One region of the Kribbella sp. NBC_01510 genome, then DNA from elsewhere that is predicted to be linked to it. Evidence: riboswitches for the same ligand, from Rfam matches in the RefSeq annotation. Region 1 holds a riboswitch; each other region holds the start of a gene.
The links. A riboswitch is a leader RNA that binds a small molecule or an ion and turns the genes downstream of it on or off. The one in region 1 is predicted to bind cobalamin.
Positions count from the first base shown of each region.

Region 2: linked by a shared signal. The riboswitch ahead of cobN (cobaltochelatase subunit CobN) and the one ahead of OG558_RS28255 (SCO2322 family protein) in region 1 are both predicted to bind cobalamin.
Region 3: linked by a shared signal. The riboswitch ahead of OG558_RS42105 (ribonucleoside-diphosphate reductase subunit alpha) and the one ahead of OG558_RS28255 (SCO2322 family protein) in region 1 are both predicted to bind cobalamin.

Region 1 is NZ_CP109418.1:5,646,075-5,649,343, reverse strand. Features, by position in the region: gene OG558_RS28270 (DUF3043 domain-containing protein) at 1-481, shown strand, start outside; gene OG558_RS28265 (aldo/keto reductase family protein) at 504-1,514, shown strand; gene OG558_RS28260 (hypothetical protein) at 1,511-1,720, shown strand; cobalamin riboswitch at 1,708-1,839, shown strand; gene OG558_RS28255 (SCO2322 family protein) at 1,926-2,633, shown strand; gene OG558_RS28250 (CbiQ family ECF transporter T component) at 2,634-3,269, shown strand, end outside.
Region 2 is NZ_CP109418.1:6,179,738-6,183,006, forward strand. Features, by position in the region: gene OG558_RS30665 (phosphoglycerate mutase family protein) at 1-621, shown strand, start outside; gene OG558_RS30670 (DUF3500 domain-containing protein) at 612-1,589, shown strand; cobalamin riboswitch at 1,660-1,816, shown strand; gene cobN (cobaltochelatase subunit CobN) at 1,852-3,269, shown strand, end outside.
Region 3 is NZ_CP109418.1:8,621,787-8,625,055, reverse strand. Features, by position in the region: gene OG558_RS42105 (ribonucleoside-diphosphate reductase subunit alpha) at 1-1,771, opposite strand, end outside; cobalamin riboswitch at 1,904-2,030, opposite strand; gene OG558_RS42100 (DinB family protein) at 2,149-2,730, opposite strand; gene OG558_RS42095 (Fic family protein) at 2,819-3,269, opposite strand, start outside.

The sequences.
Region 1 (3,269 bases):
GGCCCGCAAGCAGGCGCTGAAGAAGCCGCGCAACCGCAAGGAGGCGTCGGCGTACCGGCGGGAGAAGGTCCGCACCGAGCGGGCCAAGATGCAGGACGCCCTGCGCACCGGCGACGACCGGTACCTGCCGGCCGCCGACAAGGGCCCGGTCCGGCGCTTCGCCCGGGACTATGTGGACGCCCGCTACTCGGTGATGGAGTTCGCGCTGCCGGTCCTGCTGGCGGTGTCGCTGGTCGGCGTGGTGTTCTCGGCGCAGTTCCCGTGGCTGGCCGGCGTGGTCAACCTGCTCTTCCTGGTGATGATCGTACTGATCGCGGCGGACTGGTTCCTGCTCTCGGCCGGGCTGCGGAAGGCGGTCACGGTGAAGTTCCCGAAGGAGTCCACCAAGGGGCTGGGGTTCTACGCGGTCCGGCGGACCATGCAGATGCGCCGCTGGCGGATGCCCAAGCCGATGGTCAAGCGCGGCGAGAAGCCCAGCTGACCGGGCCGGTAGGGTCAGGGGTATGGACTTCCGCTATCTCGGCAACAGTGGTTTGAAGGTCAGCGAGATCTCGTACGGGAACTGGCTCACGCACGGGTCCCAGGTGGAGAACGATCAGGCCAAGGCCTGTGTGCGGGCGGCCCTGGAGGCCGGCATCACCACGTTCGACACCGCCGACACCTACGCCAACACCAAGGCCGAGTCGGTCCTCGGCGAGGCGCTGGAGGGTGAGCGGCGCGAGTCGCTGGAGATCTTCACCAAGGTCTACTGGCCGACCGGCCCCGGCGGACCGAACGACACCGGTCTGTCCCGCAAGCACATCCACGAGTCGATCAACGCCTCGCTGAAGCGCCTCAAGACCGAGTACGTCGACCTCTACCAGGCGCACCGGTACGACACCGAGACGCCGCTGGAGGAGACGATGGAGGCGTTCGCCGACGTCGTCCGGTCCGGCAAGGCGCTCTACATCGGCGTGTCCGAGTGGACCGCGGATCAACTCCAGGAGGGCCACCGGCTGGCCCGGGAGCTGCGCATCCCGTTCGTCTCGAACCAGCCGCAGTACAGCATGCTCTGGCGGGTGATCGAGGCCGAGGTGGTGCCGGCCTCGAAGGAGCTCGGCATCGGCCAGGTGGTGTTCTCGCCGATCGCGCAGGGCGTGCTCACCGGTAAGTACCTGCCAGGTCAGCAGCCGCCGGACGGCTCCCGGGCCACCGACGCGGCCGGGTCGAACTTCATCAAGCGGTTCCTCACCGACGACGTGCTCACCCGGGTCCAGGACCTGAAGCCGGTCGCCGACGAGGCCGGTCTGTCGCTGTCCCAGCTGGCGATCGCCTGGGTGCTGCAGAACCAGAACGTGTCCTCGGCGATCATCGGCGCCTCCCGGCCCGAGCAGGTCACCGAGAACGTGAAGGCGTCCGGGGTGAGGCTCGAGGAGAGCCTGCTGAAGCAGATCGACGAGACGCTGGGCGGCATCGTCGAGCGTGACCCGGCCAAGACCGCGCAGAACGCGCCGCAGACTCGGCCCGGCTCGTGAGCTGGAGCTGGCGGTTCGAGACCGCTTCCGGCGCCCTGGTCGACCCCGGTGAGGTCGGTGGGGCCGAGTTCTCCGCACAGGGTGACGCGGAGAGCTGGCTGGGTGAGCTCTGGCGGGACCTGGCCGACCGTGGCGTCGCCCAGGTGTACCTGCTGGAGGACGACCGGGAGGTCTACGGCCCGATGAGTCTGGCCGCGCCAGAGTAGGCTTCGGTCCGAACACGCCTGCGTCACAGGGAAGCCGGTCCAAGTCCGGCGCTGACCCGCAACCGTAGGCCACCTCAGGTGGCGAGCCGGAACACTGTGCCGCAGGCAGGCTCAGCTACCCGCCGTGGTCCGCGGGTGGGGCCCCTACCCTGCCGGTGCAGGCGGGACTTCCTCCACCGGGCCACGGCCCGATCGAGGACATGAGATGACTGCACACCGGACCGTACGACTGGTCCTCGCCCTGCTGGCGGGTCTCCTGCTGGCGGGGACCGTCGCCACCACCGCACAGGCCGAGGACGGCTATCGCTTCTGGGGCTACTACCAGTGGGCTTCCGGCCAATGGGCCTTCTCACCGAAGGGCTCCGACGCCGTCGTCCCGGCCGACGGGGCGGTGGAGGGCTGGCGGTTCGCCGTCGGCGGCGCGAAGCCCCGGGTGCCGCGCGCAGCGGGGGATTTCGAGGCGATCTGCGGCAAGACGCCGGCCGAGACCGGCAAGAAGCGGGTGGCCCTGGCGGTCGACCCGGGTACGCCGGAGGACGCGGCCGGCGGTGAGACTCCGGGTCCGGCCACCGGCACGTGTGTGGTGACCGACGTGAAGGCGACCGGCGCGAAGATCCTGGCCGCGGTCGCGCCGGTCCGGATCGAGAAGGGCCTGACCTGCGGGATCGCGGGCTACCCGGCCAAGGGCTGCGGCGACCAAGTGAAGAACATCCAGGTCCCGGCCACCGACACCCCGGTGACGCTGCAGATCGGCGCCGCGGTCGGTGCCGCACCTGCGGCCTCCCCCTCGCCAGTCGCATCCTCCTCGGACGGCGACGGCGCTCCGTGGGGTGGGATCATCATCGCCGCCGCGGTTGTCGTCGTACTGGCCGGTGGTGGTCTGCTCCTCAGTCGCCGCCGTACAGCCAAGTAAGTGCGTGCTGTCGATCGTCTGACGTTCCCCCGGGCGCTCCACCCGGGGGCCTGGTGGCTGTGGGCGCTCGGTATGGCCGTGGCCGCCAGCAGGACGCGGAACCCGGTGCTGCTCGGGCTGGTCCTCGCAGTGACCGGATTCGTAGTGGCCGCCCGCCGGACCGATGCTCCCTGGGCCCACAGCTACGCCGCGTTCCTCAAGCTCGGTCTGGTGGTCATCGGCCTCCGGGTGGTTTTGCAAGCGCTGCTGTCCACCCGCTCGCAGGGGAACACGGTCCTGTTCACCCTGCCGCAGATTCCCTTGCCTGACTGGGCAAACGGGGTGAAGCTCGGCGGTGAGGTCACCCTGGAGGCGTTGCTCACCGCGCTGTACGACGGTGGTCAGCTCGCCGTCATGCTCTGCTGCGTCGGTGCCGCCAACGCACTGGCCAGTCCCCGGCGGCTGCTCAAGTCGTTGCCCGGGGCCCTCTACGAGATCGGCGTGGCCTGTGTGGTGGCGCTGACGTTCGCGCCGCAGCTGGTGACGGACGCCCGTCGCATCCGCGCCGCACGCCGTCTGCGCGGCCGCACCCGCGGCTCCTTCCGTACGACGGCCATGCCCGTGCTGGAAGGTGCTTTGGACAGGTCGGTCGAGCTC
Region 2 (3,269 bases), 530 kb from region 1:
AACCTGGACAAGACGATCTTCGAGCGCGTCCCCGACCACGCGATCCCGCTCACGCCGCATGGGCACGAGCAGTCGGCCAAGGCGGGGAAGGAGCTGCGGGAGCTGTTCGAGGACGAGCCTGTCCGCGTGTACGTCTCGCCGTACCTGCGAGCCCTGCAGACGCTGGACTCACTCGGCCTGGACGATCTGATCGGCCTCGCCCGCGAGGAGCCGCGGCTGCGGGAGCAGGACTGGGCCAACTACCAGGACACCGCGGACATCGAGCAGCAGAAGGAGCTGCGGAACCGGTACGGGCACTTCTTCTACCGGTTCACGGACGGTGAGTCGGGCGCGGACGTGTACGACCGGGTGTCGTCGTTCCTGGAGACGATGCACCGCGACTTCGAGACCCCGGGGGTTCCGCGCAACGTGCTGCTGGTGTCGCACGGGCTGACCATGCGGTTGTTCTGCATGCGCTGGTTCCACTGGTCGGTGCGGTTCTTCGAGACGCTACGTAACCCGCACAACGCCGAAACACGCGTCCTGCTGCGGCAGCCGGATTTCCAGTACAAGCTGGACCGGCCGTTCGAACAGTGGACGCATCACGAACCGACGGAACGGGAGCGATCGGCATGGTTGTAGAACAGACCCGGGAAGCGGTCCTCGAGCTGCTGGCGAGTCTTTCGTCCGCCCAGCTCGACAAGATCACGGCGGCGTTCGACACGCCGGATCACCACCAATGGACGTATCTGCCCGGTGCCGTTCCGGGCCTGCCGCTGCACGAGCTGTCGGCGGCGCAGGAGGCTCTCGTCGTGCGCCTGCTCGGGCTCGTCTACAGCGAGCGCGGTCTGGCCGATTTCCGCGGGGTGATGGCGGCCGAGATCATCGTCCGCGGCCTCGCTGATCCGATGGAGGTCGCGGAGGTCGGCGGCTGGGCCGGTTCGACGGTCGGCGATCGCTACTACCTCCGCGTGCTCGGAGACCCGGCCGGGGCCGGGCCGTGGGCGTGGCGGCTGAACGGTCACCATCTCGCGCTGCACGTCACGCTCGTCGACGGCGCCATCTCGTTCACCCCGCAGTTCTTCGGCTCGAACCCGGCGGAGGTCCGCACCGGCCCGCACGCCGGGCGACGGTTCCTCGCCGCGGAGCAGGACCTCGGCTTCCAGCTCCTGCACGCGCTCGAGCCGGCCCAGCTGTCCGTCGCGCTGGTCTCCGACGCGGCGCCGGACGACATCCTGACCCGGCACGATCCGGTCGCCGACGCATCCCTGCTGCACCGCGGGCTCGCGTACGGCGACATGACACCGGAGCAACGGCAACTCCTGAGCCTCCTCATCGGCCAGTACGTCGGCCGCGCCGCCGGACCGATCGGGCTGCAGACCTGGCAGGACATCACCGACCAAGGCATCGAACGCCTCACCTTCGCGTGGGCCGGCGAGACCGAACCCGGCGTCGGCCACCGGCACTACTACTCGATCGCCGGCCCCACCTTCCTCGCCGAGTACGACAACACCCAGGACAACGCCAACCACATCCACTCCGTCTGGCGAGACCTCCGCAACGACTGGGCCACCGACCTCCTCGCCGCCCACTACGCAATGCATCGCTGAGGCCGGACCGCCAGGCCATCACAACTGCCGCCCGCAAGGTGTCGCGTCGCTCACGTGCGCCCGGTCGCGCCGATTGTGATGGCCTGGCGGTCCACGCCGTCCGATAGAGTCACGGAGTCAATCGACGGCATCAGCAGGAACCCGGTGTGAGTCCGGGACGGTCCCGCCACTGTGAATCCCTCGCACCCGAGGGGGAGTCAGGAACTGCCGCCGTCGTACCTCCGGTCGGGGCGTGGACACCCCGAGGAAGGACCGGTTACGCGTGCCCGCGAACCTGTTGCTGCTCTCCACCGCCGACACCGACCTGCTCGCCGCCGCCGAGGCGGCCGCCGGCTGGACGGTCGCGAACCCGGCCCGGCTCGACCTCGACGGCCTGGCGCCGTTGCTCGCCGCCGCCGAGGTCGTGGTGGTCCGTCTGCTCGGCGGACGCCGCGCCTGGGAGGAAGGTCTCGACGCGGTCATCGCGTCCGGCAAGCCGGCCGTCGTGGTCAGCGGTGAGGCCGCACCCGACGCCGAGCTGATGTCGCTGTCGACCGTGCCTGCCGGCGCGGTGACCGAGGCGCTCGCCTACCTCCGGGAGGGCGGTTCCGAGAACCTGCGCAACCTGGCCGCCTTCCTGCGCGACACACTGCTCCTGACCGGCGACGAATTCGAGCCGTCGCGCGCACTCCCGGCGTACGGAGTCCGCGGGACGTACGTCGAGGACGACCGGCCGGTGGTCGGGATCGTCTACTACCGCGCGCACGAAATCTCCGGGAACACCGCGTTCGTCGACACACTGGCCGCTGCGGTCGAGGCGGCGGGTGCGCAGCCGCTGCCCGTGTACTGCGGGACCCTGCGTGGACTGGATGCGACGTCGTCCGAGAATGCCGGACTGTTCGACCTGCTGCGCAAGTGTGACGTCCTGGTGACGACTCTGCTCGCCGCGGGGGGATCCGTCGCGGCCAACGCGAGCGCCGGCGGTTCCGACGACTCCTGGGATGCCGGGGCGCTCGCCTCGCTCGACATCCCGCTGATCCAGGGCCTCGCGCTGACGTCGACCCGTGAGCAGTGGCTGGCCAGTGACGCCGCGGTCAGCCCGCTCGACGCCGCCACTCAGGTCGCGATCCCGGAGTTCGACGGGCGACTGATCACGATCCCGTTCTCCTTCAAGTCGTACGACGCCGACGGGCTGGCCCGATACGCGCCGGACCCGGAGCGGTGCGCCCGGCTGGCCGGGATCGCGGTCGCGCACGCCCGCCTCCGCCACGTACCGGCTCACGACAAACGGCTGGCTCTCGTGTTGTCGTCGTACCCGACCAAGCACGCGCGGATCGGGAACGCGGTCGGTCTCGACACACCGGCGTCGGCCGTGGTCCTGCTCGGTCAACTCCAAGACGCCGGGTACGACCTCGGCGACCTCGATCTCAGTGAGCTCCAGGGGCCGGACGGCGCCGACGGGTTGATCCATCGGCTCATCGCCGCGGGTGGCCACGACGTCGACTGGCTGACCGACGAGCAGTTGGCGAACGCCGTCGCGAAGGTCCCGCTCAGCATCTACGAGCAGTGGTTCGGGCGAGTGCCGGAATCGTTGCGTGCGGCAATGACCGAGGCGTGGGGCGAGGCGCCGGGCCAGCTGTACGTCGACACGTCCGGCGACGAGCCCGCGGTGGCCCTGGCCGCGTTGCGTTTCGGGAACGT
Region 3 (3,269 bases), 3.0 Mb from region 1:
AGCCGAGGTTGCAGACCGCGGTCTCCTCGACCGTCGTGTTGAGAGTGATCTCGGTGCACAGGTTCGACGAGTGGACCACGCCGTCATGCTGCTGCGGCGAGCGCAGGTTGCAGGCGTCCTTGAAGGTGATCCATGGATGCCCGGTCTCGAACAGCACGGTCAGCATCCGGCGCCACAGGTCGACGGCCTTGACCCGCTTGAACACGCGGATCTCGCCACGGTCCGCCGCCGCTTCGTAGCCGGTGTACGCCTCGGCGAACGCTGCGCCGTACAAGTCGTGCAGGTCCGGGACCTCGTTCGGCGAGAACAGGGTCCAGTCGCCGCCCGCCTCGACGCGCTGGAGGAACAGGTCCGGCACCCAGTTGGCCGTGTTCATGTCATGAGTACGACGCCGCTCGTCGCCGGTGTTCTTGCGCAGGTCGAGGAACTCCTCGACGTCGATGTGCCAGGTCTCCAGGTACGCGCAGACCGCGCCCTTGCGCTTGCCACCCTGGTTGACCGCCACGGCGGTGTCGTTGGCGATCTTCAGGAACGGTACGACGCCCTGCGACTCACCGTTGGTGCCGCGGATCTTGGCGCCGATGCCGCGGACCGGGGTCCAGTCGTTGCCGAGGCCGCCGGAGTACTTGGCGAGCAGAGCGTTGTTGCGGATGCCGTGGAAGATGCCGGCCAGGTCGTCGTCGACCGTGGTCAGGAAGCACGACGACAGCTGCGGCCGAGTGGTGCCGGAGTTGAACAGCGTCGGCGTCGACGACATGAACCGGAACGAGCTGAGCAGTTCGTAGAACTGGATCGCGCGCGCCTCCCGGTCGTCCTCGCGCAGCGCCATCCCCATCGCGACCCGGAGGAAGAACGCCTGCGGCAGCTCGAACCGGACCTTGTCGATGTGCAGCAGGTACCGGTCGTACAGGGTCTGGAGAGCGAGGAAGGTGAAGTCGAGATCGCGCTCGGGACGGATCGCGGCGGCGAGCCGGTCGAGGTCGAAGGTGGCCAGCTCGGCATCGAGGTGACCGGCGTCGATACCGACCTGGATGTAGCGCGGGAAGTAGTCCGCATACGCCTCGGTCATGTCGGCCTGGCTGGCCTGCCGGGGCTCGCCGTGCACGCGGCCGAGGGCCTCGCGGCGGATCTGGTCCAGCAGCAGGCGGGACGCGGCGAAGCTGTACTGCGGCTCGGTCTCGACGTAGGACCGGGCGGCCATCACCAGCGCGAACTCGACCTCGTGCTGTGCGATGCCGTCGTAGCAGGAGCCGAGAGTCTCGTCGAGGATCAGCTCGGGGTCGACCGAGTCGAGCCCATCGGCCGCTTCCGCGACGATCACCCGCAGCCGGTCGACATCCAATGGCGCGGTGCTGCCGTCCGCGGCGCGCACCGAGACCGCGGGCCGCTCGGCGATCCCGGCCGGGTCAGATGGTGTCCTGGCCTTGGTCCGCTCCTCGCGGTACAACACATAGGCCCGGGCGACCTGGTGCTCACCGGCGCGCATCAGCGCCAGCTCGACCTGGTCCTGGATGTCTTCGACCTGGACGCTGCGGCGGGTGTCGCCGCGGCTGGTCAAGGCGCCCACGACCCGGCCGGTCAGCTCGGCCACCAGGTCGCGGACCCGGTGGGTGGCGCCGGCGTCGGCGCCCTCGACCGCGAGGAACGCCTTGCTCATGGCAACGGAGATCTTGGTCGGATCGAACGCGGTGCTGCTGCCGTCACGGCGGACGACGGTCAGCTGGATCGGCTGGTCGGTCGTCACCGCGGAGGATGAGGAAGCAATAGTCACAGGTGTGCTCTCCACAAGAGTTCGGAGGACCGTTGCCGCACGGATGGGCGCATGACGAGGCAGGCAGCTCCGGCCGGGAACGCTGCCGCCACGCCCTGCGACCCACCCGCGAGGTCTCGGACCGCGCGCACCGGCGGTGCGCGCGCCGGTGGCAGGTATCCGGACTCGCGGACAGTGTCCGCTCACCGTTGCGGGGCAGTTCCGGATTCGCACCGGATTCCCCTGTTGCCTCGGAGTGGCCCACATCTTGTGGTGCCGGACGCGATGAGCTGTCCAAATATGTAGAGCCGCTCCGAACCACCAGCAGTAGTGATGCTAGGTGGATCGCACTAGATCTTGTGGTAGCGCCACGCCGCGTGTCGCACATGTTGTGGTCCTCACGCTGCGACGGCATAGAGATCCTGCAAAGTCATGATCTCCGAGCCGTGGTGGATCAGCTCGCGGTTGAGCCGGAGCACGACGTGACCGAACGGCTCGCCGGCGTCCAGCTCGGTCGCCTGGCTCAGGCCGACCGCCATCACCTGCTCCTCGTCCAGCGCGGCGATCGACTCCTGCCAGGCGTCCACCCAGTGCGTCAGCCAGGCGACCGCATCGCGGGCGTTGCCGTGCAGCGTGATGTCGGCGCGCCCCTGCCGGCTCTCGCCGAACGTCCACTCCCAGCGCTCGAAGAACGTCTCGGTCAGGTGGGCGATCAGCCAGGCGATCGTGCGCGGGCCGCGATGGTCCGGCTCGTCCGGCCACTGCGCCACCCACTCCCCGGATCCGAGTGATCGGTAGTGCGAGGCGTAGTGACGTCGTACGACGGTCAGGGCCTCACTGCTCGGACGCCAGAAGTACTGCTCGTCGGTCAGTTGGGCGAGCCGTCCGGACAGCACCATCCAGCTGAAGCCGAGCTGGCCTCGCACCATCGCCATCGCCGATGGTCGGTGCAGGATCTCCCAGTCGAACGGCTCCGGCATCACGATTCCTCACGCTCCCCGTCGGGCATCTCGATTTGAGACGCGATCGAACATGTGTTCGAATTGTGTCCCGACGGGGAGGAGAAAGTCAATGCTGACGGTGTGTTGGTTCTGGCCTCGACGGCACGGGTCTGCTAGGCGGTTCGATCCTGGTATCGGCCGCCGGGCTGGCGAAGCGCCGTTCGAGCAACGTGAACGCGTCGATCAGTTCGGGCGCCTCGTAGACGCGGTTCCGGCGGCCGTCGGTGACCTCGCGCAGGACACGTGTCTCGACCAGGCGCGCGAGTCCTTGGTTGGCGGCCTGCTGAGACCGGTCGATGAGCCGCGCGGCCGCGGTGAGCGTGAGGACCGGGGCCGCGGGCAAGGCGTCGATCAACAGGTCGGTCGCGGAGCCCGCGCGGACCGGCGCGGCCCGTTCGCGCCAGGCGGTCTTCAGGTCGGTCGCCGTCTGTTCGAAGCGGGCTGCCTCCGCGGTCGCATGGCTGCATGCCATCGCGAACATCTGCAGCCAGGGGTTCGCCGCAGACCGAGCCTTGATC